2 regions of the Gordonia marina genome follow, and region 2 is predicted to be linked to the other one. Evidence: predicted binding sites of a transcription regulator. Region 2 holds the regulator's gene; the other holds the start of a gene.
The links. Region 2 encodes LexA, which represses DNA repair genes until DNA is damaged. Its sites were predicted from a motif close to CGAACANNTGTTCG; they were not measured.
Positions count from the first base shown of each region.

Region 1: the regulator LexA is predicted to act here: its motif matches at 2,252-2,265, upstream of ACSEEN_RS09815 (alpha-ketoglutarate-dependent dioxygenase AlkB).

Region 1 is NZ_JBPSDN010000012.1:56,897-68,194, reverse strand. Features, by position in the region: gene ACSEEN_RS09830 (DNA repair helicase XPB) at 1-435, shown strand, start outside; gene ACSEEN_RS09825 (pyridoxal phosphate-dependent aminotransferase) at 441-1,625, shown strand; gene ACSEEN_RS09820 (GIY-YIG nuclease family protein) at 1,778-2,086, shown strand; gene ACSEEN_RS09815 (alpha-ketoglutarate-dependent dioxygenase AlkB) at 2,286-2,924, shown strand; gene ACSEEN_RS09810 (oxidoreductase) at 2,941-3,819, opposite strand; gene ACSEEN_RS09805 (adenylate/guanylate cyclase domain-containing protein) at 3,816-5,552, opposite strand; gene ACSEEN_RS09800 (YceI family protein) at 5,640-6,194, opposite strand; gene ACSEEN_RS09795 (zinc-binding dehydrogenase) at 6,325-7,488, opposite strand; gene ACSEEN_RS09790 (LGFP repeat-containing protein) at 7,497-8,648, opposite strand; gene ACSEEN_RS09785 (ring-infected erythrocyte surface antigen domain-containing protein) at 8,672-11,298, opposite strand, start outside.
Region 2 is NZ_JBPSDN010000025.1:13,858-25,155, reverse strand. Features, by position in the region: gene ACSEEN_RS15310 (1-phosphofructokinase family hexose kinase) at 1-709, opposite strand, end outside; gene ACSEEN_RS15305 (DeoR/GlpR family DNA-binding transcription regulator) at 706-1,473, opposite strand; gene ACSEEN_RS15300 (phosphoenolpyruvate--protein phosphotransferase) at 1,592-3,295, shown strand; gene ACSEEN_RS15295 (hypothetical protein) at 3,298-3,954, shown strand; gene lexA (transcriptional repressor LexA) at 4,023-4,721, opposite strand; gene ACSEEN_RS15285 (LysM peptidoglycan-binding domain-containing protein) at 4,873-5,469, shown strand; gene nrdR (transcriptional regulator NrdR) at 5,511-5,972, shown strand; gene hrpA (ATP-dependent RNA helicase HrpA) at 6,003-9,689, opposite strand; gene ACSEEN_RS15270 (cytochrome c oxidase assembly protein) at 9,717-10,637, shown strand; gene ACSEEN_RS15265 (SRPBCC family protein) at 10,687-11,169, shown strand; gene ACSEEN_RS15260 (YdeI/OmpD-associated family protein) at 11,243-11,298, shown strand, end outside.

The sequences.
Region 1 (11,298 bases), on a different contig from region 2:
GCCCAGCACCGCGGCGCGCAGACCCTGGTGATCGGCGCCTACATCGACCAGCTCGAAGAACTGGGCCGGGAACTGGACGCGCCGGTGATCCAGGGCTCCACCCGCAACGCCGAGCGGGAGAAGCTGTTCGACGCGTTCCGGCGCGGCGAGATCACCACGCTCGTGGTCTCCAAGGTCGCGAATTTCTCCATCGACCTGCCGGAGGCCTCCGTCGCCGTGCAGGTGTCGGGCACCTTCGGCTCCCGGCAGGAGGAGGCGCAGCGCCTCGGCCGCCTGCTGCGCCCGAAGGCCGGCGGCGGGCAGGCGCACTTCTATTCCGTCGTCTCCCGGGACAGCCTGGACGCCGACTACGCCGCGCACCGGCAGCGGTTCCTGGCCGAGCAGGGCTACGCGTACCGGATCATCGACGCCGCCGACCTGCCGATGGTGGAGTGAGCGCCATGCCTGTTGAGCCCCGTCGAAACCTGGTGCGGCGGCTGCGGCCGTTCGCCGAGACCATCTTCGCCGAGATGTCGGCGCTGGCGGTCGCGCACGACGCGATCAACCTCGGGCAGGGTTTCCCGGACACCGACGGGCCCGCGGCCATGCTCGACGCCGCGCGAGCCGCGATCGCCGACGGGCACAACCAGTACCCGCCGGGGATCGGCGTGCCCGAGCTGCGGCAGGCGATCAGCGAGCAGCAGAGTCGTGACTACGGCCTGTCGTACGACCCGGACACCGAGGTGCTGGTGACCGTCGGCGCCACCGAGGCCATCGCCGGAAGCGTGCTCGGCCTGGTGGAACCGGGCCGCGAGGTGATCATGATCGAGCCGTACTACGACTCGTACGCGGCCACCGTCGCCCTCGCCGGGGCGGTGCGGCGCACCGTGCCACTGGTCTCCGACACCCGCCCCGACGGCGGCGCCGGCTTCCGGCTCGATCTCGACGCGCTGCGCGCCGCGTTCGGCCCGGACACCGCCGCGATCCTGGTCAACACCCCGCACAATCCGACGGGCACCGCGCTGACCGACGACGAACTCGCCGAGATCGCGCGGCTCTGCGTGGAGCACGACGTGGTGGCCATCGCCGACGAGGTGTACGAGCACCTGCTGTTCGGCGGGCTGACTCATCGCCCGCTGGCGACGTTCGACGGCATGCGCGAGCGCACCCTGCGGATCTCCAGCGCCGCGAAGACGTTCAACGTGACCGGCTGGAAGGTCGGCTGGGTCTGCGGCCCGCCGGAGCTGGTGGCCGCCGCACGCGGGGCCAAACAGTATCTGAGCTACGTCGGCAGCGGGCCGTTCCAGCCCGCCGTCGCCCTCGCCCTCCGGACGGAGGCGGCGTGGGTGCGGTCGATGGCCGGCGACCTGGAGCAAGCCCAGGTCGCACTGTCGGCGGCCCTGGCCGACGCCGGTTTCGGCGTCCACCACACCGACGGCACGTACTTCGTGCTGGCCGATCCCCGGCCGCTCGGCTACCACGACGGCGCGGCGATGTGTCGCGGGTTGCCGGCCCAGATCGGCGTCGCCGCGGTCCCGGTGAGCGCCTTCACCGATCACCCCCACTGGGACCACCTCGTCCGCTTCGCCTTCTCCAAACGCCCCGAAGTGATCGCCGAAGCCGCCCGCCGCCTCCGCTCCCTGTAGACCCCCACCCCATGCCGGTCGAGGTCTCGACTCCGCTCGACCAACATCTCCGTCGAGACCACCCACGCGGGCTGTGGACAACTCGAGTTCACTCAAACGACCTGTGGACGACGCACTGGTGCCCGCCCATGCTCAGGCGCATCATCCTCGGCATGGGCGCATATCTCTACATCCTCAAATGTTCCGACGGCACCTACTACGTCGGGAGCACCCGCAGCCTGGATGCCCGCATCCGGCAGCACTCGATCGGCCTGGGCGCCGAGTACACCCGCCGTCGACTCCCGGTGGAACTGGTGTTCAGCGCGGAGTTCGACCACATCGGCGAGGCGTTCGAGATGGAGAAGCGCGTGCAGAAGTGGTCGAGAGCCAAGCGAGAGGCACTCATCCGCGGTGACTTCGAGGCACTCCACCAGCACGCGCGCTGTCGTAACGACACCGCCTCGGACAAGCGAGCCGTCTGAGACCGAGGAGACGTCGCCGCCCGAGCGGGTGGTCTCGACTTCGCTCGACCAGCATGGAAGCGAGTTCACCACGAAGGTCGAGCGGAGTCGAGACCGATCCCCCGGTCGGGCCGTGGTCTCGACTCCGCTCGACCATCATGATCACCCCGCCCGACCAACATGAATCGCACATACGTTCTATTCGGCGTACGCTGGCGACATGACCGGCGCCGGGATTCAGGATTCGCTGTTCGACGCGCCCGCGAATACAGCCGGGCCGGTGGTCCGTGCCCTCGCGACCGGTATCCGCCGCCGCGAGCTCAGCGACGGCGCCTGGGTGGACCTGCGGCCGGGGTGGCTGACCGGGGCGGCGCCGCTGTTCGACAGGCTCGTCCAGACGGTCCCGTGGCGGGCGGAGCGGCGCCGCATGTACGACGCGACGCTCGACGTCCCGCGTCTCACCGCCCACTATCCGGCCGGACGGACACTCCCCGATCCACTGCTGAACACGCTGCGCGCCGACCTGAGCGCCCACTACGCACGCGACCTGCCGGAGGGCTTCGCGAGCGCCGGGCTCTGCCTCTACCGCGACGGGCGGGACAGCGTCGCCTGGCACGGCGACCGCATCGGCCGCGGCGCCCACCACGACACGCTCGTGGCGATCGTCTCGCTCGGCGCACCGCGCGCCCTGCTGCTGCGGCCTCGCGGCGGCGGGACGTCGTTGCGCTTCACCCTCGGCAGCGGCGATCTGCTGGTGATGGGCGGCAGCTGTCAGCGCACCTGGGACCACGCGGTCCCGAAGGCGACCGGCGCCGGGCCGCGGATGAGTATCCAGTTCCGTCCGCCAGGCGTGCTGTAACCGACGGGACGGCCGATCAGACGTCGAAGGTGATGCCGGTCAGCTCCTCGGCCTTGGCCCAGAGCTTCCGGCGCACGGCGCGGTCTCCGGCGACACGCCGGTAGCCGGACACCGCCGGGCCGCCGCGCATGCCGCCGAGCCCCTTCGGCCCGTAATACTCGCCGTTCACCGCGTGCGGCGAGGTGGCCGCGAACAGGGCCGGGAGCGCGCCGTCGGACGCCGACTGCGCGAGCGGCGTCAGGTTGCCCAGCCGCATCACCCAGTCCAGCGGCGATTCGGTGTGCATCTGCAGGTCGGTCGCCGCGTATCCGGGGTGCGCGGCCGTCGAGAGCTTCGGCGAGCCCGCCTCCGACAGCCGCTCGGCCAGTTCCAGGGCGAGCATCAGGTCGGCGAGCTTCGAGTCGCCGTATGCCGTCCAGCGGTTGTACTTGCGGTGTTCCCAGTTGAGGTCGTCGATGTCGAGCCGCGACTGCTTGTGCATCAACGACGACATCGTGACCACCCGGTCGGAGATCCGCCCGAGCAGCAGCCCGGTGAGCGCGAAGTGCCCGAGGAAGTTGGTGCCGATCTGCATCTCGAAGCCGCCGGCGGTGCGGCGCAACGGGATCGCCATCACCCCGGCGTTGTTGATCAGGACATCGGCGCCGTCGAACGAGTCGGCGAAGTCGCGTACCGAGGCGAGGTCGGCCAGGTCGAGCGAGGCGACGGTCGCGTTCGGGCCGATCTGCTCGGCCACCAGGCGCGACTTCTCGACGTTGCGGGCCGCGAGGACCACCTCGGCGCCCGCGGCGCCGACGGCGAGCGCCATCTGCTCGCCGAGCCCGCTGTTGGCGCCGGTGATGACGAAGCGCCGCCCCCGCTGATCGGGGATGTCCGTGATCGACCAACCATTCATCGGGTCCTCTTCTCTCGTTCCTCGCGCGCCCGCGCGCCAGGCATTCTCAGCAACTCGGAAAGAACGCTACCCAAGGTCGGCGGTTCAGTCCGCGCGGCCAGTGCGGTCGGGACGTAGACGTCCGTCGCCTCGCTGCGGCCCCGCAGGGTCACCCTGGCGCTGCGCGACCACCGCGCGGCCTCGGCCGGATCGGCGGCCGCGATCGCGGCGCCGCTCGCGCAGACCGGGGTGCCGCTCTCCTTGGCGCGGTCCGACAGCCGCGCCGCCTCGTTCACCGGGTCGCCGATGACGGTGTACTCGTAGCGGCTGGCCGCACCGATGTTGCCGGCGAACACGCTGCCGTAGCCGACGCCCATCCCCCATTCGAGGGGCAGTCTCTCGCTCAGCGCGTCGCCGAGTTCCCGGGCGGCCCGCAGGGCGGCGCCCGCCGGGTCGTCGAGCTCGGCCGGCGCCCCGAAGATGATCAGGGCGGCGTCACCCTCGAACTTGTTGATCAGTCCGTCGTGCCGCTCCACCACCTCGGCGACCACGGAGAAGAAGACGTTGAGCACCACCGCGGTCTCCCGCGGATCCCGCTGCGATGCGAAGGCCGTCGACCCGCTGAGGTCGACGAAGACGACGGCCACGTCGGCGTTGGTCCCAGCCATCCCCCCTTCGCGGGAGATGGCGAGTTCGGCGACACGATCGCCGACGTGGCGGGAGAAGAGGGTCCGGATGCGCTCGCGTTCGGCCAGGCCGTCGAGCATGTCGTTCAGGCCGCTCTGCAACACTCCGAGCTCGGATGAGTCGTAGACGGCCACCCGTCGGTCGAGGTCGCCGACCGCTGCGGCCTCGACCACCGATCGCATCTCGGTCAGCGGGTCGGCGATCGCGCGGCCGACCAGCATGACGACGTTCAGTCCGGAGGCCAGCGCCAGAATCGCCAGGAAGACCGTCGCCCAGTCGAGGCGGCCCGCGGGCGGCAGCAGGCCCGTCCACCGACCGACGTTGAGGGCGATGAGGCCGACCATCGGCACCGCCAACGAGACCAGCCAGACGACCAGCATGCGCTCCCGCACACCGTGGACCACGCGGGCATCGGAGGTGCCGCTGAGCGCCAGGACCGCGAGCGGCCGGGCCGACGATTCGGCGAACAGGTAGGTGAGACAGCAGGAGGTGACCGCGGCCAGTGCGAACGCGCCGCCCACGGTGACCAGGAACAGCGCCGTGACGTCGGCGATCAGCGCGTAGAGGAGATAGCTGGCGACCCAGCCGAGGATGTCGGCGCCGACCTGCTGAATAGGGATGCGGGCGACGGCGCGGCGCCGGGCGCTGTCGGCCGGCTCACCGGAGGCGAACCACCGGAAATGCCGCCGGAGCAGCAGGAACGAGATGACGATGCTCACCGCGCTGCCGATCACCGTGGCGATCAGCATGTCGTAGAAGTTCGGGTGGTCCAGCTCGGTGTTCAGCGTGAAGCGGCCACCGGTGAACGCCAGCAGCACCAGCACGAAGGTCTCCAGGCCGATCGCCGACCGGGACCCGATGCCGACCGAGATGCCGACGAACGCCGCGCGCCGCAGTACGCGCTGGCGCACCGACGGGGCGAGTGCCCGCCATTCGGTGGCGAGCAACTCGCCGTCCATCGGGCCGCGGCCGCGGCGGAGCGGACGGAGCACCCAGGAGCGGGGTGCCCACGCCTCGATCCGGGTGGAGACGTCGTGCATCGCCTCGCGCGAACGCTGCAATTCCACCCGTCACCTCCCGCGACCGCGCCCGACAATGGGTCGAGCGTACCGAACACGCACCGCAGCGCGGCGCGGTCGCGGGCGGGGCTGGAATCAGGCGGAAGCCTGGCCCGCCTCGATCTCGAGGGTGAGGTTGATCTTGTCACCGACCACGGTGCCACCGGTCTCCAGCGGCATCTCGATGTCGATACCGAAGTCCTTGCGGTTGATCACCGCGGTGGCCTCGAAACCGGCGACCGGGCCGTGACCCATGCCCGGGTTGACGCCGTTGAACTCGAGCTTCAGGTCGACCGGCTTGGTGACGCCCTTCAGGGTGAAGTCGCCGTGCACCACGTAGTCGTCACCGTCGGACTCGACCGAGGTGGAGACGTAGGTGGCGGTCGGGTACTTCTCGGCGTCGAAGAAGTCCGCCGACCGGATGTGCGCATCGCGCTGGTCGTTACGGGTGTTGATCGAGGTCACGTCGATCTCGGCGCGCACCGACGGGGTGCCGTCCTCGGCGACCTCGATGGCGCCGGAGAACGTGGTGAACTCGCCGCGGACCTTCGACACCATCAGGTGGCGGACCGAGAAGCTCACGGCCGAGTGCACCGGGTCGATGGTCCAGGTGCCGGCGGACAGCAGGGGAAGGGCATTGATCGAAGACATGGGGACTCCTGGGAGGAACGGGGCGGCGCTCACCGCGCCGGCGGATCATTCGATCCACATCCAAACTTAACCGGACTACGGTCCGCATTGTTTCGGGCGAGGCATGATTGTGACGCAGATCATACCGCGATTAGGGTGTGACGGCCTCCGACGCCGGATCGATGAGGATCTTCGCGTGCGTCTCCGGATCGCCCAGCGCCGCGAAGGCCGCGTCGACGCCGTCGAGCCCGACGGTCCCGGTCAGCAGCGGCCGCGCGTCGATCCGGCCGTCCGCCATCAGGTGGAGGGTGTCGCGGAACTCGTCGGGGTCGTAGGCGAAGACGAAGCGGAGATCGATCTCCTTGTTCGACAGCAGGGCCGGACGCACCGTGTCGGGTTCCATGCAGACACCCACGACGACGATCCGCGAACGATAGGGCATCTCGGCACTCAGCCGGTCGAGCATGCCGGGCAGGCCGACGCATTCGAAGACGACCGGCCCCTTCGGCACCTGACCGAGCCGCTCCCCCAGTCCCATCAGCCGCCACCACGGCAGACCCGGGACCGTCCGCAGCTTGTGCATCGCGTCGAGCGCGAAGTCCAGCAGCTCCGGTCCCCGGCGAAAGTGCATGGCGCGCTCCGGAATCCGGTCGGCGAGCTCGGATCGGGCCGGGTCGACGACGACATCCGCCCCGCACGACCCGGCCAGAGCCCGGCGGGCCGGCGACAGGTCGCTGGCCACCACCGTCTTGACCCCCTGGGCCTTGAGCATCAGGATCACGGCCAGGCCGATCGGACCGCAACCGACGACGACGGCGACGTCACCGCGCCCGATACCACTGCGGGCGACGGCATGACGGCCGACGGAGAGCGGCTCGGTCAGGGCGGCCAGATCGGTGTCCAGGCGGTCCGGCACCGGCATGGTGACGTCCTCCTCGACCAGGACGTACTCGGCGAACGCCCCGGCGGCACGCGCGGACAGCCCGGTCATCTGGACCTCGTCACCGTCGCGCCGGATGGGCAGCGACACGACGCGGGTACCGGCCTTCCAGCGGCGCCGGCAGCCGCGGCCGTACGAGACCACCTCGCCGACGAATTCATGCCCCATCACCACGCGCTCGTCCGAGCGCATGAAGTGGTCGTAGCCGACCTCGCCGGTGAGCGCGGCGACCTCGTCGCAGTGGATCCGCGCGTGCAGATCGGAGCCGCAGATCCCCGCCCGCAGGACCTTCAGCAAGACCTGTCTGCGGCCCGGCTCGGGCATCGGGAGATCGACGACCTCGAATTCGCCGCGTCGGCAGACCGTCGCCTTCATGTGCCGAGTTACCCCTCGCCGCCGGTCTCCGCGGCACCCGCGCCGTGCAGCCAGGCGCGTGTGGCGTCCTCGCCGCCGGCGTGATCGGCACCGAGTGCGTTGTTCTCGTATGCGATCCGCGGCCCGTGATCGACGTCCTCGGCGTAGGTCACCACCAGTGACGACGCCAGCGCGGTCTCCTCGCTGAGCACCGGCTCCGGCGGCTCCTCGGGCTCCGGCTCCGGTTCGGGTTCCGGCTCCGCGACCGGTTCGTCCGCCGCTGCGGCACCGGCGGCGGGTACGACGGCCTCGCTACCCGGCGAGGCGACGGCGGCGGGGGTCCCGGCCGCCGTCGGAGCCGGCGCGGCGTCGTCGTCCGGCTTCCGGGATCCACGGCCGCGCCGGAACAGCACGACGAGCGCGATCAGCAGAACCAGCACGCACGCCGCGGCGACCGCCCACGGCCACCATTTCCGCCACCCGGACCGGGCGGCCGGGGCCGGCGGCGCGGGCTTGGCCGCCGAGATGGTCTCGGTCGAGTCCGCGGCGACCGCCATCGTCGGCATCGACGCCAGCAACTCGGCCGGCGTGGTCTCCAGGCCGGTCGTCGACGACCACGCGATGTGCGTGCCCGCCGGTCCGGCGAAGTCGGCCTCGTCGGCGCGGCCGGTGTTCACGGTGTCCGAGGTGGGGAACCCGAACGGACCGGTCACCCCGCCGGAGGCCCGCCACGCCCGCAGCACGCCGCCGGTCAGCAGCGAGGCGCGCGTCGTGGGACTCCAGTAGATGGCGGCCCCCTCCGGGCCGTTGAACTCGGAGAACCGGCCGTCGCCGACGGCCTGTTCGCCGCCGGTCGGATAGCCGATCGCGGCGGGTCCGCCGACCGCGCGGTATCGCGCGGCGATCGCGCCGTACACGGCCTGCGCGCCGGTGTCCGGCGAGTAGTAGACGGTGCCGCGTTCGAAGGTCTGCGATGCACCTCCGCCACCGCGGACCATCCGCAGCGTGCCGGTCGGACCGCCGAGCAGAGCGGCATTGCCGGAGTCGGCGGCGAAGGCGCCGATCGCCGCAGTGGCGTCGCCCCGCACGTCCGCCCGCGCGAGGCCCCCGCCCAGCACGACCGTGAACAGCACGGCGAGCACCGACACCACACCGAGCGCCGATGCGCTCGCGACACGCATACCCGGTCGGGTCCGACCGGACATCAGGACTGACGGTCCCGGAACTCGTCGTCGGTGTCGTCGTCCCCAGGCACCGCATACTGCGCGACGCCCTTCACATCGAGTTCCGGCGACGACGCGCCGGCGACCCCGTCCTCGGGGTGCGCGCCGGTGCGGGCGTCGAGCCAGTTGGTGTCGGTCTGCTCGCGTTCCACGAAGTGCGCCTGCACGTCCTCGCCGCCGCGCGGCGCGTGCGTGACGGTGCGGGTGGCGCGCTCGTCCTCCACGACGTGCTCCACCTCGCGCTCGACCACCTTGCGCACGAAGACCGGCTTCTCGACCACGACCTCGACGATCTTCTCGACCGGCTTCTCGATCACCTTCTCGACCTCGACGTAGACCGGTCGCTCGATCACCTTCTCGACATCCACGAAGACCGGCTTCTCGACGACGCGCTCGACGACCTGCTTGATGTCCTTCTCGACCAGCTTCTCGACGAGAACGGGGTTCTCGACCAGCTTCTCGAACTCGCGCGTGACCGGCTTCTCGACCAGCTTCTCCACGATCTCCGGGCGCTCGACCACCTTCTCCACGACATGCTGGACCGGCTTGTCGATCACCTTCTCGACCACGTTCGGCTTCTCGACCACCCGCTCGACCACCCGATCGACCGGCTTCTCGATCACCTTCTCGACCACGTTCGGCTTCTCGACCACCCGCTCGACCACCCGATCGACCGGGGTCTCCACGACGTTCTCCACGACGTTGGGCACCTCGACGATCCGTTCCACCTCGCGGTCGACCGGCGATTCGACGATCTTCTCGATGATGTTCGGCTGCTCGATCATCCGCTCCACGACGCGGTCGACCGGGGTCTCGATCACCTTCTCCACGATGTTGAGCTTCTCGACGACCTTCTCGACCTCGCGGTCGACCTCCTTGTCGACGACCTTCTCCACGATGTTCGGGACCTCGACGATCCGCTCGACCACGCGGTCGACCGGCTTCTCGATCACCTTCTCCACCACGTTCGGCTGTTCGACGACACGCTCGACGACGTGATCGACCGGCTTGTCGATCACCTTCTCGACGATGTTGGGGACCTCGACGGTCTTGGCGACCTCGCGGTCGACCGGCTTCTCCACCACCTTCTCGATGATGTTGGGCGCCTCGACCGAGCGCTCGACCACGCGGTCGACCGGCTTCTCCACCACCTTCTCCACGATGTTCGGGGCCTCGACCGTCCGCTCGACGACCTTGTCGACGGGCTTCTCGACGATCTCCTCGACCACGTTGGGGGCCTCGACGACGCGCTCGACCGTCCGGTCGACGGGCTTCTCGACGATCTCCTCGACCACGTTCGGCACCTCGACGATGCGCTCGACCACGCGATCGACCGGCTTCTCCACCACCTTCTCGATGATGTTCGGCTGCTCCACCACCCGCTCGACTACGCGGTCGACGGGGGTCTCGACGATCTTCTCGACCAGGTTCGGCTTCTCGACGACCCGTTCGATCTCCTTGTCGACCACCTTCTCGACCGGGACCTGAACGACCTTCTCGACGATCAGCTCGCGCGGTACCTCGACGTGCTTGACGACCGGCTTCTCGACGACGAGTTCGACGACCTTCTCGACCTCTTTCTCAACCATCTTGTAGACGATCTTCTCGACGGGGACCTCGACGATCTTCTCGACGATCTTCTCGACGGGCTTCTCGACGGTCACCTCGACGATCTTCTCGACCGGGACCTCGACGACCTTCTCCACGATCTGCTCGATCGGGACCTCGACCTCACGCTCGACGACGGTCACCACCGGCTTCTCGACGATCCGGTCGACGGTGACCTCCTTCTCGACGATCTGGTCACGGATGTCGACGATCAGCTTCTCCACGAGGCGATCGACCTCGACGGGCGCGTCGACCACCTCATCGACGACGGTCACGACCAGCCGCTCTACCAGGCGCGGCACGTCGACGGCGCGTTCGGTGATCTCGTCGACGAACGAGACCACGAGCTTCTCCACCAGCCGCGGCACGTCGACCGGGCGGTCCACCACCTCGTCGACGAAGGTGACGATCGGCCGCTCCACCTCGCGCGGCAGCTCGACCGGCACCTCGACCACCTGGTCGACGAAGGTGACGATCGGCTTCTCCACCGCACGGGGGACGTCGACCGGCGTGTCGACGATCTCGTCGACGAAGGTGACGACGGGCTGCTCCACCTGGCGCGTCAGCTCGAGCGGCTTCTCGGTGATCTCGTCGACGATCGAGACGATCGGCTTCTCGACCTTGCGCTGGATGTTGACCGGCTTGTCGGCGATGTCGTCGACGATCGTGACGATCGGCTTCTCCACCAGGCGCGGAACCGCGATCTCCTTGTCGACCACCTCGTCGACGACGGTGACGATCGGCTTCTCCACCAGGCGGGAGACCGGCTTGGGCTTCTCCACGACGTCGTCGAGCACCGTCACGATCGGCTTCTCCACGATCCGGGAGACCTCGACCGGCTTGTCCACCACGTCGTCGACGATGGTGACGATGGGCTTCTCCACCCGGCGCGGCACGTCGACCGGCTTCTCCACCACCTCGTCGACCACGGTCACGACCGGCTTCTGGACCAGCCGGGACACGTCGACGGGGACGTCCTGTACGTCGTCGCGCACGCTGA
Region 2 (11,298 bases):
TGAGTAGCGCACCGCCCGCCCCGAGGGTGGTGAGGACGGCGCCGCCGGTACGCCGCGCGAGTTCGGCGGCGGCGCGGGCCGCGGGAGCCGGGTCGCCGTCCTGCGCCGCCTGCTCCATCGCCGCACCGTCGTCCCCGGTGAGTTCGGCGAGTTCGAAGGCATTGGGTTTGAGCAGGTCGGGCCGGGCGCCGGCGACGGCGGCCAGCGGCGGCCCGGAGGTGTCGACGGCCACCTTCCGGCCTGCCGCGTGCAGCCGGCCGGCCATGGTGGCGTACCAGTCGGCGGGGACGCCCGGCGGCAGTGAGCCGCAGAGGGCGACCCACTCGGCGGCGCCGGCGGCGCCGGTGATGAGCGCGCCGAACTCGGCGAGTCCGTCCTCGGTGAGGGCGACGCCGGCGTCGTTGATCTTGGTGGTGGTGCCGTCCGGCTCGGCGAGGGTGAGGTTGACGCGCACCTGGCCGTCGATCGAGACGCACCGGTAGTCGAGCGCCACCTCGTCGAGCTGGCCGAGCAGCGTGTCGCCGGCGCGGGCGGGCAGCAGGGCGAGTGCGTCCAGGCCGGCCTCGCCGATGACGCGGGCGACGTTGATGCCCTTGCCGCCCGGCTGGTCGCGCACCGAGGTGACCCGCTGCACCTCGCCGCGCTGAAGCGGTCCCGGCAGCTGGAGCGTGCGGTCGACGCTGGGGTTGGCCGTCACGGTCACGATCATGAGATCACCACTTCGATGTCGAGGGCTCGCAGGTCGGCGAGGAAGGTGTCGTCGATCCCGGCATCGGTGACGACGGCGTCGACGTCGCAGAGCGCGCCGAAGCTCACCAGATCCTCGCGATTGAACTTCGAGGAGTCGGCCAGGACCACCACCTGATTGGCCGCCGCGATCATCGCCCGTTTCGCGGCGGCCTCGTCGGGATCGGGCGTGGACAGCCCGTGGGCGACACTGAGGCCGTTGGTGCCGATGAAGGCGAGCGAGGCGCGCAGCCCGCGGAAGAAGTCGATGGTGGTGGCGCCGACGGTCGCCTGCGTCTTGCCGCGCACGCGGCCCCCGGCGAAGGTCACGTCGCAGCGCGGCAGGGTCGACAGGTGGGCGGCGAGCGGCAGGGCGTTGGTCACCACCGACAGGTCGCGGTCGGCGGGCAGGGCGAGCGCGGCGCGCAGCGTGGTGGTCCCGGCGTCGAAGATCACCGAACCGCCGGACGGCGGGAGGAAACGCTGCGCGGCGGCCCCGATCGCGGTCTTCTCGGCGAGCCGGGACTGCTCGCGCTGGGCGAGGTCGGGCTCGCCGACGGTCATCACGTCCGGCCGCACCGCTCCGCCGTGGACCCGCAGGACCACGCCCTGTTCGGCGAGGACTCCGAGGTCGCGGCGCACCGTCTCGCCGGTGACGTCGAACCGGGTCGCCAGCTCGGCGACCGCGACGCGGCCGCGCGCCCGTACTTCGCTCGCAATGGCCTGCTGGCGTTCTTCCGCGTACACCGTGCCGTCCTGAGTAGAGTCCTCGAAAGAGGGGCTGAGTTCCCAATCCCGTTTGGTTATGTCTTTGTTTACTTGTGTATGCGTTGACTCGTCAAGCGGTTTCTGTAATCTCTGTCACATGAATGAGGTGGACGCGATGGCAGCGGAGGATTTCGGGGCGACGACGGTGGTGCGGGGGACACCCGTGGTGCACGGGCTCGCGTACGGTCCGGTGATCCGGCCCGCCGAGACGCCGGAGTTCGACATCGACGCGACGGCGGTGATCGACGAAGCCCAGCGCTCCGCCGAAGAGGAACGGTTCACGACCGCGGCGAACACCGTCGCCGAACGGTTCTCGGCGCGGGCCTCGGCGAGCACCGGCAGTTCGGCCGAAGTGCTCGCGGCGACGGCCGCGCTGGCCAAGGACCGGGCCTGGATCGGCGCGGCGACCAAACTCATCGCCGGCGGTACGCCGGCGGCGGCGGCCACGGTCGCGGCGATCGAGCAGATCGCGGCGATGTTCACCAAGCTCGGCGGCCTCATGGCCGAGCGGGTGACCGATCTGAACGACATCCGTGACCGCGTGGTGGCCGAGATCCTCGGCCTGCCCGAACCGGGCATTCCGACGCCGGACCGGCCGTCGATCCTGTGCGCCGACGACCTGGCGCCCGCCGACACCGCGGGGCTCGATCCGCAGCGGGTGATCGCCCTCGCGACCCGCCTCGGCGGACCGTCGAGCCACACCGCGATCATCGCGCGGCAGCTCGGCATCCCCTGCGTCGTGGCGATCGCCGATCTCGGCGAGATCCCCACGGGCGCACTGGCTTTCGTCGACGGCGAGCGCGGAGTGGTCGGCCTCGACCCGGACGAGGCGGCGGTCACCGCGGCGGTCGCGTCGTCGAAGGAGACCGCTGCCGCGGCAGCTGCCTGGCGCGGTCCCGGACAGACCGCAGACGGTCACCGGGTGCTGATCCTGGCCAACGTGGCCGACGGCGTGTCGGCCCGGGCGGCCGCCGACCTCGGAGTGCTCGAGGGCGTCGGGCTGTTCCGCACCGAACTGGCCTTCCTGGACCGTCCGGACGAGCCCTCGGTCGCTGAGCAGACGTCGCTCTACCGCGAGGTGATCGACGCGTTCGACGGCGACAAGGTGGTGATCCGGACGCTCGATGCCGGCTCGGACAAGCCGCTGAAGTTCGTGACGCACCCGGACGAGCCGAATCCGGCGATGGGGGTGCGCGGCAACCGGATCATCCTGTCGAATCCGGAGATCCGCGCGCACCAGCTGGAGGCGCTGGCCGCGGCCGCCGAGGGCACCACGGTGGTCCCGTGGGTGATGGCGCCGATGATCGCCACGGTGGCCGAGGCGCGCGAGTTCGCGGCGCTGGTGCGCGAGCGCGGGATGATCCCGGGTGTGATGGTCGAGGTGCCGTCGGCCGCGGTGATGGCCGGCCAGATCCTCGCCGAGGTCGACTTCGTGTCCATCGGCACCAACGACCTGACCCAGTACACGATGGCCGCCGACCGGATGTCGCCGGAACTGGCATCGCTGACCGACCCCTGGCAGCCCGCCGTCCTCGCGCTGATCGAGCGCGTGGGCGCTGCCGGTACCGAGCAGGACAAGCAGGTGGGCGTGTGCGGCGAGGCCGCCGCCGATCCGCTGCTCGCGTGCGTGCTGGTGGGTCTCGGCGTCACCTCGCTGTCGTCGGCCCCGGCCGCGGCACCCGCGGTGGGGCTCAAGCTGAGCACGGTGACCCTGGATCAGTGCCGCGCGGCCGCGCAGGCCGCGGTGGCCGCCGACAGCACGGCCTCGGCCCGGGAGGCGGCGCGGGCGGTACTCGGCTGACGATGAGCGACGTCGTCTACGAGCCGACGATCCTGAAGCGGTACACGACGCTCTCCAACGCGATCGACGTCCTGCTGAATGAGCGCGTCACACTGCTCAGCCCGCGCACCTGGGTCGACCGGAACGACAGCGGGTTCATGGATCACTACTGCGCACTGAAGGGTTCGTCTCGCGTCAGCGTCGCGTGCTTCACCCAGTCCACGGAGACCTATCACCACTGGGGCGTCTTCGCGGGCGGCACGGACGGCGTGCGGCTCGAGATCAGCAAAGCGAAACTGCTGGCGAGCATCGCAGGCGACCCGGCCTACGCGTCCGGTCCGGTCCGCTACCTCACCCTGGACGAGATCGAGGAAGAGGCCGGCGACTCCCGGCTGACGGCCGACGATCTGCCGTTCGTCAAACGGCACGGTTTTCGCGACGAGAACGAGTTCCGCATCGTCCACCTCGGGAGCGGTGACGGGCCGCCGGTGCACCACATGCCGATCGAGCGAGGCTGGATCAACCGGATCTCGTTGAGCCCGCTCCTGCCGGAGGGGCTGATCGAGACGATGAAGGCCGCGCTACCGGCGCTGCCCGGCTGTGCGGACGTGAAGGTCGTGCGGTCGAATCTCTGCGAGAACCAGCGGTGGACCCGAACGGGGGAGTCGATCACTCTGTAGGACCGCGGCCACCCGAGTGGGGATCGCGATCCCCACCCCGGCGGCCGGGCGCGGTGTGGATGTCCGGATCAGATGCGCCGCAGCACGGTCACGACCTTGCCGAGAATGGCGGCGTCGTCACCGGGGATCGGCTCGAAGTGCTCGTTGTGGGGCATCAGCCAGACGTGACCGTCGACCCGCTTGAAGGTCTTCACGGTGGCCTCGCCGTCGATCATGGCGGCGACGATGTCGCCCTGCTCGGCCACGTTCTGCTGGCGCACGACCACCCAGTCGCCGTCGCAGATCGCGGCGTCGATCATGGACTCGCCGACCACCCGCAGCAGGAACAGGGAACCCTCGCCGACCAGCTCCTTGGGCAGCGGGAAGACGTCCTCGACGGCCTGCTCGGCGAGGATCGGACCACCGGCGGCGATACGGCCGAGGACCGGAACGAACGCCGGTGACGGCATACCCGGCTCGTCACCGGCCGCGTCGCCCGGCGGCGGGGGACGATGGTCGTCGCGGACGTTCACCGCGCGCGGCCGGTGCGGATCGCGCTTGAGTAGCCCGCGCCGCTCCAGGGTTCGCAGTTGGTGGGCGACCGACGACGTCGAGGTGAGTCCCACGGCCTCGCCGATCTCCCGGATGCTCGGCGGGTAGCCGCGCTCCCGGACGGACGAGCGGATGTACTCCAGGACCTCGCGCTGGCGCTGGGTCAGTGAGGCCTCCAGGGTCGCCGTCGACAGCAGCGGGTCGACGTTCGACGTGTTCTGCGGTCCGTCGGTCATCTGAGGTTCCTTTCCTCGTCGGTGATCCCCAATCTAGTCGACTAGGTCACAGAACTCAAACAATTGTTCGACGTGTCGGGACGGTTGTCGGACCCATGGTGTTAACTGTCGAACAAGAGTTCATCGAACATACGAACGATGGGAGTTAACGATGACCGGATTGCTGAAGGACCGTGACCGCCGAGCCGCCGGAACGGCCGCCTCTGTGACCATGACCTGCGATGTTCCGATCGTCGTCGGTACGCGCGTCCGTCGTGCGGTGCAGGCCGCACCGACGTGCCGGCCGACCGGACGCAGCCCGCAGAGCCGCACCGGAGTGCTGCGCACGGTGCCCGCCGCCGCTCGATCGAACATCCCGGAGCGCCGGGAACGTGTCCGGGTCCCGGGCGTGGCGAGCGCCGGTTCGAACACTCCGGCCACGACCGCGCGGCCGTCCTCGGCACCGGCGCGGCGGACCGCCGGCAGCCGTCGGCGGTGGGCGGCCGGGGTGCTGGCCGGGCTGGCGGTGGCGCTGATCGCCGCGGTGATGGGCATCGCCGGGCACGACTACCAGAGCGCGGCCACCGGGACACCGGCGGCGACGCAGGTCGTGCACGTGCGCAGCGGGGAATCGCTGTCGTCGCTCGCCGAGCGGATCGCCCCCGAGCTGCCCGCCGAGTCGGTGATCGCCACGGTGCGGAACCTGAACGGGCTGGACGGCACCGGGCTGCGCCCGGGTCAGGCGCTCGTGGTTCCCGCATACCGCTGAACGCGCGTGGGATCGGGATGCGCGGCGGGTACGCTGAGGGCATGCGATGCCCGTTCTGCAAGAACGACGACACCCGAGTAGTCGATTCGCGCGCCTCCGACGACGGTCTGGCGATCCGGCGGCGCCGGTCGTGCGGTGCGTGCGGCCGCCGGTTCACCACGGTCGAGTCGGCGGTGCTCGCCGTGGTCAAGCGCAACGGTGTATCCGAGCCCTTCAGCCGCGAGAAGGTGATGAAGGGCGTCCGCCGCGCCTGCCAGGGCCGCCAGGTCGACGAGGATGCGCTCGCGAAACTCGCCGCGGCGGTGGAGGACACGGTGCGCGCATCCGGTTCCGCCGAGATCCCCAGCAATGAGGTCGGCCTGGCCATCCTCGGCCCGCTGCGCGACCTCGACGAGGTCGCGTACCTGCGGTTCGCGTCGGTGTACCGATCGTTCGAGTCGGCCGACGACTTCCAGCGCGAGATCGACGATCTCCGCGCGGGCCGCAAGCAGCCCGTCGCCTGACATCCGGCCGTCGCGGGTTCCGCGCGACGGTCAGGTGAACGTGTCGAGCGCCTTGATCACACGCTTCTCCGACACCGGCCCCGCGGTGCCCAGCTGCTGGGCGAAGAGGCTGACGCGGAGTTCTTCGATCATCCAGTGCGCCAGGTCGTTCAGCGCATCCTGGCGGTGCGCCGGGACCTGTGCGAGACGCTGATTCCAGTGCGCGATCACCCGGTCGACGGCGTCGAGACCGGTCGCGTCCCGGGACGCCGAACCGGGTAGCGCCTCCAGCCGGGCACGAGCGGCCTTGAGATAGCGGGGCAGATGCCGCAGGTGAGTCAGCGCGGTGTCGCGGACGAAGCCGTCGTACACCAGGTGCGCCAGTTGCTCGGCGACGTCGTCGGCGGCGACCGAGCCGCTGCGCGCGTCGATCGCCCGGCGCAGCGGGGCGGTCTCGGCGAGAGCCGCCGCGGCGACGGTGAAGTAGTCGGGTGCGGCGGCGCGGACGGCCGGTGACAGCCGCTGCGTGAGCGCGGCGAAATCCGCGGGGGTGCGGATCGCGGCCACGCCGGGTTCACCGGCCAGGGCATCCGCGATCGCCCGGCGGGTGCAGTCGGCGAACAGGTCGTCCGCCCGCCGGTACGGGCTCTGGCTGAGGGCAAGTCGTTCACCGGGCGGCAGCGTGTTCGCGATCTTCTTGGTCAGCGGGGTGATCGCGTTCTCCAGCAACACCTGCGCCCCGGCGCGGATCCCGGCGTCCCGCGCGGTGGGGCTGGTCGCGTCGACCACCCGGACTCCGGCCCCGGCCGGGCGCAGGGTCGGGTAGGTGACGACCGGCTGACCCGCGACGGTGGCATCGATGCGCTCCGGAAGGGCGCCGATGGCGTCGTCGGTCCAGCGCTGGTGCACCGGCGCCGCTGCGGCCGTCGTCGACGGGCCGGAGAACTCGCGGCGGAGTTCGTCGAGGGAATCGCTGCGGGCGACGATCTTTCCGTCCGGGCCGGTGACCGCGAAGTGGATCCGGAGGTGCGGAGGAAGGTTCTCGACGCGAAAGTCGCTCGGGGACAGGGTGATCCGCGTGATGACGCCGAGCTCGCGGGCGAGGGCCGGCACCAGTGGCTCCGACCGCGGCTCCAGCTGGGAGAGGGCGAGGTCGGCGTACTGCTGCGCCGGCGACATCGACTTGCGCAGGCCTTTCGGCAGCGACTTGATCAGCGCGGTGGCCAGCTCGCTGCGCAGTCCGGGTACCAGCCAGTCGAAGCCGCCGCCGTGGAGGTGGTCGAGGAGCGGGCGGGGCACGACGACCGTGACGCCGTCGTCCGGCGCGCCCGGCGCGAAGTGATAGCGCAGTTCCAGACGGGTCTGTCCCTGCTGCCAGGCGGGCGGGAAGTCGGCGGCAGCCGGAGTCCGGGCGTCGTCCCCGTCGGCGTCGTCGAGGTACAGCAGGCGCGGATTCTTCTTGCTCTCCTTCTTCCACCAGGAGTCGAAGTGGCGGGTGGACACGACGTTCGCGGGCACGCGGGCGTCGTAGAAGTCGTAGAGTTCGGCGTCGCTGCGCCGGAGCGTGCGCCGCGTGCGGTGCTCGAGGTCCTCGGCCTCGGCGAGGAGACGCTGATTGTGTTTCCAGAACTCGTGACGGGGCCGCCAGCGGCCCTCGACCAGCGCGGCCTGCAGAAAGATCGCGCGCGATTCGACGGGGTCGATGGACCCGTAGTTCACTCGGCGCGCGGCGACCAGCGGTACCCCGTAGAGGCTCACCTTCTCGCTGGCGGTGACCGCGCCGCGGCGTGACGACCACGCCGGCTCGCTGTAGGTCCTCGTCACCAGGTCGCCGGCGACCTGCTCCACCCATTCGGGGTCGATCGCCGCGACGGTGTGCGCGAACAGGCGCGAGGTCTCGACCAGTTCTCCGGCCATGACGAAGGCCGGGGGCTTCGAGGCGAGGAACGACCCGGGGAAGACGGCGAACTTGGTGCCGCGGGTGCCGAGGAATTCCCTCGTCTCGCCCTGCTTCGCGCCGATGTTGGTGAGCAGCCCGGTGAGCAGGCTGCGGTGGATGGCCCCGGCGTCGAGTTCGGTGGCCGGCACCTCCCAGCGCAGATCCTTGACCGTGCGCCGGAGCTGACGGTGGAGGTCCATCCACTCGCGGATCCGCAGGTAGTGGAGGAACCCGCGTTCGCATTCGCGGCGGAACTGATTGCCGGACAGCGCTTCCCGGCGGTCGTGCAGATGCTCCCAGAGCTTGAGGTAGCCGAGGAACTCCGACCCGGGCACGGCGTACTCCCGGTGGGCGGCGGTGGCGGCCTCACGCTTGTCGGCGGGGAACTCTCGCACATCGGGGAGCGAGAGCGCCGCGGCGATCACCAGGACGTGGTCGAGTACCCCGTTCTGGTGCCCGGCCACCAGCATGCGGGCCAGCCGGGGATCGATCGGCAGCCGCGCGAGGTCGCGTCCCACGGCGGTGAGCCGGGCGTCGGCCGAGTCCAGACCGGTCACCGCGCCGAGTTCGGAGAGCAGCGCCATGCCGTCCTTGATCGCGCGGGCCTCCGGCGGCTGGACGAACGGGAACTCGGCGACGTCGCCCAGCCGCAACGACAGCATCGACAGGATGACGGCGGCCAGGTTGGTGCGCAGGATCTCCGGGTCGGTGTACTCGGGGCGGGCGTCGAAGTCGTCCTCGCCGTACAGCCGGATGCAGATGCCGGGGGCGACGCGGCCGCAGCGGCCCGCACGCTGGCGGGCACTGGCCTGCGAGACCTTCTCGATGGGCAGCCGCGTGACCTTGGTGCGCGTGGAGTAGCGGGAGATGCGGGCCGTGCCGGTGTCGATCACGTACCGGATACCGGGCACGGTGAGCGAGGTCTCGGCGACGTTGGTGGCGAGCACGATGCGCCGCCCGTTCGACGGGGTGAAGATCTTCTGCTGTTCGGCCACCGAGAGGCGCGCGTAGAGCGGCACGATCTCGGCGGCAGTGCGATGTTTGAGCGCGTCGGCGGTGTCGCGGATGTCGCGTTCGGTGGGCAGGAAGACCAGGATGTCGCCCGCGCCGCCGGACCAGAGCTCGGTCACCGCGGCGTCGATGGCGGCGATCTGATCGAGATCGGCATGCTCCGGATCGTCGCTGGTGAGCGGCCGGTAGCGGATCTCGACCGGGTAGGTACGGCCGGAGACCTCGATGATCGGCACCTCACCGGCCGGGCCGGCCGGTTCGGCGGTGGAGAAGTGCCGGGCGAAGCGGTCCGGCTCGATGGTCGCCGAGGTGATGATCACCTTGAGATCCGGGCGCCGGGGGAGCAGGCGCTTGAGGTAGCCGAGCAGGAAGTCGATGTTGAGGCTGCGCTCGTGGGCCTCGTCGATGATGATCGTGTCGTAGCGGCGCAGCGTCGGGTCCGCGGTGATCTCGCGCAGCAGGATGCCGTCGGTCATCACCTTGATCTGCGTCTGCTTGCTGGTCTTGTCGGAGAAGCGGACGCTGTAGCCGACGAGGTCGCCGAGCTGTGTCCCGGTCTCGTCGGCGATACGCCGGGCGACGGACGTCGCGGCGATCCGGCGCGGCTGGGTGTGGCCGATCCGGGTGCGGCCCAGCGCGAGACAGATCTTCGGCAACTGGGTGGTCTTGCCCGAACCGGTCTCGCCGGCGATCACCACCACCTGGTGGTCGTTGATCGCGGCGGCGATCTCGTCGCGGCACGCGCTGACCGGAAGCTCCGGCGGAAAGGTGAGGACGGGGACCGGCATGATGACCCCGAGTCTATCCTCGCCGGAGTGAGCCTCACTGTTCCCCTGTCGGCCTGGAGCGACTGGACGGCCGACCCGATCGGGGTCCTCGCCGTCGCGGCGTCGGCCGGCTACCTCGTCGCCGGGTGGCGGCGCCGCCGGGGCGACGGCGTTCCGGTGCCGCGCCGGATCGCCTTCCATCTCGGCTGCCTGGGGCTGTTCGTGCTGAGTTGCGGACCGCTGACGCACTACGCCACCGAACTCTTCTGGGTGCGGGCGCTGCAGATCACGGTCCTGCTGTACCTGGTGCCGCTCGCGCTGGCGTCGGGAACTCCGCTGACCGCGATCGGTGCGGCCCTGCCCGCCCCTGCGGCGCTGCGCGGAATCGCCGCCTTGCGGAGCCGGCCCGCGCACCTGCTCACCCATCCGGCGGTGGCGTCCGGCCTGCTCCTGGCCGTGCCCTGGATCCTGATCTTCACCGGCTGGAACGTCGCCGCGATGCGGAACGGCGCTCTCGACGCCGTCACCAGGCTGATCCTGCTGATGATCGGCGGCCTCTACTTCTGGACCCGGATCCAGGCCGATCCGGTGCCGCGGCGGTGGCCGCAGGGATTGTCGCTGCTGGTGACGCTGGTCGAGTCGATCGGTGACGGGATCCTGGGCGTCGTCGTGTGGCTGGGGCCGGTCCTGTACACCGGCTACTACGCGGCGCTCGGGTTCACCGACGCCGACGCGCTGCGGACGTCACAGACCATCGGGGCCGGCATGCTGTGGATCCTCGCGGACGTGATCGGCGTGCCGTTCCTGATGATTCTGCTGGTCGCGCTCCGCCGCGAGGACACCGCGACCCAGGCTCGCGTCGACGCCGCGCAGGACGCCGCCGAGGCGGCCGCGCCGGTGGACGACGCGCCGCCCGCCGGCCTGTGGTGGGAACAGGACCCGCGACTGCGCGACCGTTTCCGCGGCTGAGGCACGACGCCCGCTCGACGCGGGCGGCGCGGGGTGCTTGGCTGGCAGCATGACGACGGAGACCGCATCGATGTCCGGAGACGTGCCCCGCGTGGTGAGCGCTGAGCGGATCGTCCGTGCCGGGCCCGCGACGATCTTCGGACTGATCGCCGACCCGCGCCGGCAACCGGAGTGGGACGGCAACGACAATCTCCGGGTCGCCGAGTCCGCCGAGCGGGTACGCGCCGCCGGGGACGTCTTTCTCATGGAGCTCACCAACGGCCAGGTGCGGGAGAACCATGTCGTCGAGTTCGCCGAGGACCGGCTGATCGCCTGGCGGCCGTCGGAGGTGGGTCGGACGCCGCCGGGACACCTGTGGCGCTGGGAACTGGAACCGGCCACCGGCGGTACGCTGGTGCGGCACACCTACGACTGGACGGCGCTGCGCGACGAGAAGCGCGAGGCCCGCGCCCGCGCGACCACCGGTGACCGGCTGCGGGCGTCGATCGACCGCCTGGCCGCGCTCGCCGAAGCCGAGTCGCCGGTGCGATGAGCCGGTAGGCCCGAGCCGCGCGGATCGCCCGCGGTCGTCCACAGATCGGTGCCGGTCTGATTGGATCGGCCCCATGGAGATCCGCACCATGCTCGAACCGCACGGACCGGCGACCGCCCTGGTGCTGTC